One region of the Paraburkholderia sp. DD10 genome, then DNA from elsewhere that is predicted to be linked to it. Evidence: predicted binding sites of a transcription regulator. Region 1 holds the regulator's gene; the other holds the start of a gene.

Region 1 (3,409 bases):
CAGCCCGAGCACCGTCGCGCTGATCCGCGAGCGGGCCGCCGACGTGCTGGTGCTCGATCTGTCCATGCCCGGCCGCAACGGCGTCGAGTTGATCAAGCAGATCAAGGAAGAAAAGCCGACGCTGCGCATTCTCGTGCTGACCATGCACGCCGAGCAGCAATACGCGGTGCGCGCGTTCAAGGCCGGCGCGTCCGGTTATCTGACGAAAGAAAGCGCGAGCGCCGAGCTGGTGGCCGCCGTGACCAAGGTCGCCGCGGGCGGTGTCTACGTGAGCCTCGCGATGGCCGAGCGGTTCGCGCAGAGCCTGAACGAACCCACCGATCTGCTGCCGCATCAGCGTCTGTCCGATCGGGAATTCGACGTGTTGAAGCGCATCGCCACCGGTCAGACGATCACCGAGATCGCGGCCGAACTGTGCGTGAGCGCCAAGACCGTGAGCACCTATAAGACGCGCATCCTCGAGAAAATGCAGATGCCGCACGACGCCGCGCTGGTGCGCTATGCGATGCGTCACAAGCTGGTCAGCGACGAGGACGACATCTAAACGCCCGCGTGACTCGCATCGGCTTGCGGGTCACAACGCGCACGGACCCCGCCGCCGCGCGTTTTCGCTCCTGCCGCCCATCGCGACCCACCGCGCACTCCGCGCACTTAGCGCACTCGCCGATCCCCGCTCCGCTCCACCCGCTGTAGGAAACGCCCTACAGCGCCTCCCTCTCGCCTACTCGAAGTTCATTCGACGCCGATTTCATTTAGATACGGCGCGACCGATACTTCGAGCCATGAACTCAAGCACTGACCACCCCGCCCTGCGCGTCTTTCTCGTCGACGATGCCGCATTGGTGCGGCACCGTATCGCCGCGCTGTTCGGCGCGCTCGACGGCGTCGAGATCGTCGGCGAAGCCGAGGAGCCCGGCGCGGCATTCGCGGGCATCGCCGCCGGCGCGGCCGATCTGGTCGTGACGGAACTGCATCTGAACGGCGGCACCGGCATGGAGTTGCTCGCGTTGCTTGCCCAACGCATGCCGCATGTGATCGTCATGGTGCTGACGAACCGTTCAGGCGCCTGGTTCCGGCGCGCATGCCTCGCGAGCGGCGCTCACTACTTTTTCGACAAGACCAGCGAATTCAATCTAGCGCGCAACGCGATCCAGCGGATCGCCGGCGAACATCGCGCGCGCACCCTTCCTCAACCTGGAGCACATCATGTCTGACGTTGCCGTCTATTCCGTCACGTCGCCCTCGCTTAAGATCCGGCAAGCCTCGCCCGCTCCCGCTCCCGCAGCCGAGCCGGCAACCGCACGGGCGCCGCGCAACGACGCGGTACGTTGCACGGCCTGCTCGATGCGCTCCATCTGCATGCCGCAAGGGCTGACATCCGAGGAATTGCAACGGATGGAATCGCTCATCTGCCCGTCCCGGACCATCAAGCAGGGCGAGACCCTCTACCGCGCGAACGATTCGTTTCAGAGCATCTATGCGGTACGCGCCGGCTCGTTCAAGACGGTCGTCATGCATCGCGACGGCCGCGAGCAGGTGACCGGTTTTCATCTCGCCGGCGACTCGCTGGGACTGGACGGGGTGTGCTCCGGCCACCATAGTTGCGACGCCGTGGCGCTCGAGGACAGCAAGGTCTGCATCATCCCGTTCCATCTGCTCGAAGCCATGTGCCGCGAGGTCAAGGCCGTCCAGCAGCACCTGCACCGGATGATGGGCGGCGAGATCGTGCGCGAATCGTCACAGATGCTGCTGCTCGGCACCATGTCCGCCGACCAGCGGGTGGCGACGTTCCTGCTGAACATGTCGGACCGCCTGCGGCTGCGCGGGTATTCGCCGGCGGAATTTCATCTGCGCATGACGCGCGAGGAAATCGGCAGCTACCTGGGCATCAAGCTCGAAACGGTGAGCCGGATGCTCTCCAGGTTCCAGCGCGACGGACTGGTCGACATACGCGGCAAGGATATCCGGATCGTGGATCACGCGGGCCTCGTGCGGGTGTGATTCCGGGGTTGATCCGCAGTGCGGTTTTCGCCCGAACGCACCGCAAAACGCGGGGCGACGCGGACCACGCCCGAACCGCTCACGCTAGCGAATGCTGAGCACGGCCGCGCCCGTCAGTCTGCCGTCACGCAGGTCGCTCAGCGCGCGGTTGGCATCCGTCAGCGGATAAGTCGTCGTTTCGATCGTGAGGCGCGTCTCGTGCGCGATGCGCATGAAGGCGAGCCCGTCGTCGCGCGTCAGATTGGCGACCGACACCACGCGCCGCTCGCCCCACAGGAACGCGTACGGGAACGACGGAATATCGCTCATGTGAATTCCGCCGCACACCACCACACCGCCTTTCGCCACCGCTTGCAGGGCTTGCGGAACAAGCGCGCCGACCGGCGCGAACAGCAACGCGGCATCCAGTTCGTCGGGCGGCGTCTCATCGCTGCCGCCCGCCCAGGCCGCGCCGAGACGCAGCGCGAGTTGCCGGGCCGCATCGTCGCCCGGACGCGTCAACGCGTACACCGTGCGCTGCTGATGACGCGCGACCTGCGCGACGATATGCGCCGCCGCGCCGAAACCGTAGATGCCGATCCGCCGCGCGTCGCCCGCCATGCTCAAGGTGCGATAGCCGATCAGGCCGGCGCACAGCAGCGGCGCCGCCTCGATATCCGTGTAGTGCTCCGGCAGATGAAAGCAGTAGCGGCTGTCGGCGACGGTGCGCTCGGCGTAACCGCCGTCGATCGTATAACCGGTGAAGCCGGCCTCGTCGCAGAGATTTTCGCGCGCCGACAGGCAGTAGCGGCAATGCCCGCAGGTGCGGCCCACCCACGGCACCCCCACCCGGTCGCCGACGACGAAGCCCGTCACGCCCGCGCCGAGTTCGGCCACCGTGCCGACGATTTCATGGCCCGGAATCACGGGCTGTTTTGGGTGCTCCAGCTCATGGTCGATCAGATGGAGATCGGTGCGGCACACGCCGCAGGTATGAACATCGATCAGGATCTGCCCAGGGCCTGGCGTCGGATCAGGCATATCCCGCTCACGCAGCGACGACGCGCTGCCGTCGAATACCATCGCACGCATCAGAGTCTCCTCGAACCGGGGCGGCCGGCGCATCGAAACGCATCGAAACGCATCCGAACGCATTGAAACAGGCCGCGCGCCCGGCCGCCTCACGCGAAGTCAGTCGCAAAAGCGGAAATACCCGCTGTGCATGAGCACCGGCTTGGCGCCGATTTCGTGCAGCAGTTGCGTTGCCGCGTGTTCGATCGGATGCCGGTTCGAGTCGAATGCGGCGATCAGATCGTCCTCACGCAGCGACGCGGCGCCGAAATGATCCTCGAGCGCTTCCGCGGTGATCGCGCACTGCACGCGCACGCCATCCACCTCGGCCGGAAACGCGACGACGAGATCGCGCGCG
Region 2 (3,409 bases), on a different replicon from region 1:
CGCGCCGAAAAAGCATGTGGACGGGGGTCCGGCGGCGCGAGCCAGTCCCCGGCTCGCGGCTCAGACCTGCCGCAATCCTTCGAAATCGACGATGCGGATGCGCTTGCCTTGCGTGTCGATCAGGCCACGCTTTTGAAATCTTGACAGGGTGCGGCTCACGGTTTCGAGCGTCATGCCGAGATAGCTGCCCATGTCCTCGCGCGTCATGCGCAAGTTGAATTCCGCCGATGAATAGCCCCGCTGCGCATTGCGCTCGGAAACGTCGAGCAGGAACGCGGCGACACGTTCGTCCGCCGACAGCGAACCGAGCACCATCATCTGCGCGGCCTCGCGCACGATCTGCTCGCCGAGCAGCTTATGCAAACGCTCCTGCATCGGGCCGCTTTCGCGGCACAACGATTTGAGCGCGTCGTACGGGACGATGCAAACGGTGCTGTCTTCGAGCGCGAGCGCGCTGCATGCATGCACGTCGTCGCTGATGCCGTCGAGACCGAGCGCCTCGCCCGCGATGCGCAGGCCGGTCACCTGATCGCGGCCGTCACGATGCGCCATGACGGTTTTCATCGAGCCGGAGCGCACGGCGTAAATGTTGTCGAAGCGGTCGCCGCTGCGATACAGCGCTTCGCCGCGCCGCACGGAGCGCGCGGCGCAGATCAGCGTTTCGAGCTTCGACAGTTCGGCGGACGACAAACCTTGGGGCATGCAGAGCTGCCGCATCGCACAGCTCGAACAGCGCGCGGCGGTGCGCGCGGTCGCCCTCGGCGGCGCGATGTGGCGGCCGCGCAGCGGCGATTGCGCGGCGGGTTCGGCACTGCCGATGGAGCGAGCAGCAACGGTGGGAGTCAGCATGTTCGGCAGCCATTGATCGGGATGACAACGGATTGTCCCACCGGCCATGCGCGCCGCTTAGCGGCAAAACGACGCGTTCGCACGGTCGGGTCGCTTGCGCGACGTCAGACTGTTTGGCGTCGCGAATTGCCGCGCGTCGTGAGAAGGCGGAGCTCGCGGCTCTAGCCGTCGACGCAGCGCCGCCGCACTCGTGATGCGCCGCGAAGCGCGTCACGACGCCGAGCCGGCTTCCTTGCTTTCCTTGGCCGCGGCGGATGGAATCAGCAGCACGGGCAAGCTCGCTTGCCGTACGCAACGCTCGGCCACGCTGCCGAGAATCAGACGCTGGAAACCGCGCCTGCCGTGCGTGCCCATCGCCAGCAGATCGGCGTTGAAATCGGCGGCCGCCTTCAGCACGACCGCGGAAACGTCGTCGAGCGACGACGCTTCGGTTACCACGAGTTCGCCCTTCACGCCTTGCGCGGCCATGAACCTGGCGAACTCCGCGCCGAGTTCCTTGCCTTCGTCGATGAGACGATTGCGCAGAACCGAAGGGTCGTAGCCCGGCGCTTCGAAGTACAACGGCGTGTTCTCGACCACATACAACGGCTGCAAAACCGCACCCGAGGATTTGGCGAGCGCGAGCGCTGCTTCGAACGCACGGCGCGAGGTCTGGCTGCCATCGACCGCTACAAGGATGCGTTGGTACATATCGACTCCGTGTCAGAAGGATTCGGATTGCCACAGCCGCTTGGCGGACCGGGCGGCTTGACGGTGCATGACCGCTTCGAGTTTTAATGATCGCTGAAAAACGGCCATGCGGCCGGATGTAAATCAAACACTTGTCAAATTCGACGACACCGCCGCCTGACGCGAGAGCGCCGTGCAGCAAGCACTGGCGGCCTTCATCGCAATCCATGACGCATATCGCCGGCTAGGGTGAAACATGATTTGCCTTACAATCAAAACCTACTCAGACAAGCTGCTTCAGCCCCGCTGATGAACGAGCGCAAAACGACGGGCTTGCCCGACAAAATCTACGGCGACATCCTCAATCGCATTCTCGAAGGCGAATACAAGGAAGGCGAACGGCTGCCCACCGAGCATGCGTTGGCCGAACGCTTTGCGACTTCGCGGCCGACCGTGCGCGAAGCCCTGGCGCGCTTGCGGGCGGACGGCATCATCATGACGCGGCATGGTTCGGGCACCACGGTCGCGCGGCGGCCCGATCCGGATGTGCGCCGTTTCGCGCCGCTCGAAACGCTGTCCGACATCCGCCGCTGCTATGAGTTTCGTATCGTGACGGAAGCGGGCGCGGCGGAGCAGGCGGCGCTCAAGGCCGACGCCGACGACATCGCCGCGATCCAGCACGCGTGGGAGCAACTGGAGCGCATCATCGAAACACGGGGTATCGGCGCAAAGGACGACTTCATGTTCCACCTGGCGGTGGCGCGCGCATCGAAGAATCCGTTTTTCATCACGGTCATGTCGTTTATCGAAGAGCAAATCGTGTTCAGCATGAACCTGTCGCGCAATCTGTCGCTCGTGAAAACGGTGGAGCGCCAACGGCTCGTGCAGGCCGAGCATATGGCGGTGCTCGACGCGATTCGCCGTAAGGACGCGCCCGCGGCCGGAAGGGCGATGCGGGCGCATCTCGAGAATGCGCTGGAGCGGATGTTCGGCTCCTAGGCTGGGACGTTCGCGTGCTTCACCGCAGTGTTGCGGGCGGAGCATGGAGCGGCACTGCGTCGCCGCACCACCGGGCCGTCCAGCTCCCGGCCCGGGGCGTGCGATTTGCCCGCTTGGTTGCCACCAAGCGGGCACGACCAAGCGGCCAACAAGCAGCCACTAAGCCGCGGCGGCGATCGGCCCGAACAGCGCGGTACGGGTTTTCGGACTCACCGCGATGTCCAGCGCGACGGCCCGCTCCACACCGATCTGCAACGGCGCGCCGAGCCGGCTGATCTCGATGCCGGTCTTGCGCAGCAGCCGTTCGATCGGCGTCGTCGTCACCGTGACGTAGCGCGTGATGCCCATGCGGTCCGCGAACGTGACGAGCTCGTGAATCGCCTGCATGGTCACATCGGCAAAGCCGAACGACTGCTCCTCGCCGCTGGTTTCGATCGCGAAGCGGCTCAGTTCCCAGATGTGCCTGCCGACCGGCGCCTCCGCGCCGTGCAGCAATTGCGGGAACGTGTCCTTGAGCATGTTGGGGCCTTCGGTGGGCATCAGGCGCCAACAGCCGCGCACCTGCCGGTCCTCGCCTTGAATCAGCATGTAATGCGGCCCGAGTGCGTCGTAGCCGTCTATTTCCATGCCCGCGATAGTGGGGATGTCCCATCCCAGACGCCCGTGAAAAACGCGGGCTCGTAGACGGTACATTTCGTTGATATCGGCGTTGTCGAATTCCTGCCGCATTCCAATCCGGATTGCTGTTTGCATGACGTTCTCCTGAACGTGTTGGGGTACCCAATACGCAGGAAAACTTATGCATTCTGAATCTTTGCGCTACCTACCTACCTGGATAGGTGTGCATGCTTATCGGATAACGCAGAATTCGAGACAGCATCTGCACATAACC

The links. Region 1 encodes FNR, which switches genes on or off when oxygen is low (the NO sensors DNR and NnrR bind a similar motif). Its sites were predicted from a motif close to TTGATNNNNATCAA; they were not measured.
Region 2: ACOCG7_RS02430 (universal stress protein) is a predicted target of FNR. The motif match lies at 1,653-1,666, and genes of this name have one in related genera.

The regions. Positions count from the first base shown of each region.
Region 1 covers NZ_CP185393.1:1,239,419-1,242,827, forward strand. The annotation lists gene ACOCG7_RS20960 (response regulator) at 1-544, shown strand, start outside; gene ACOCG7_RS20965 (response regulator) at 783-1,214, shown strand; gene fnr (fumarate/nitrate reduction transcriptional regulator Fnr) at 1,207-2,001, shown strand; gene ACOCG7_RS20975 (zinc-dependent alcohol dehydrogenase family protein) at 2,086-3,072, opposite strand; gene ACOCG7_RS20980 (DUF1488 domain-containing protein) at 3,172-3,409, opposite strand, start outside.
Region 2 covers NZ_CP185392.1:517,179-520,587, forward strand. The annotation lists gene ACOCG7_RS02425 (helix-turn-helix domain-containing protein) at 61-849, opposite strand; gene ACOCG7_RS02430 (universal stress protein) at 1,060-1,539, opposite strand; gene ACOCG7_RS02435 (FadR/GntR family transcriptional regulator) at 1,828-2,517, shown strand; gene ACOCG7_RS02440 (acyl-homoserine-lactone synthase) at 2,677-3,270, opposite strand.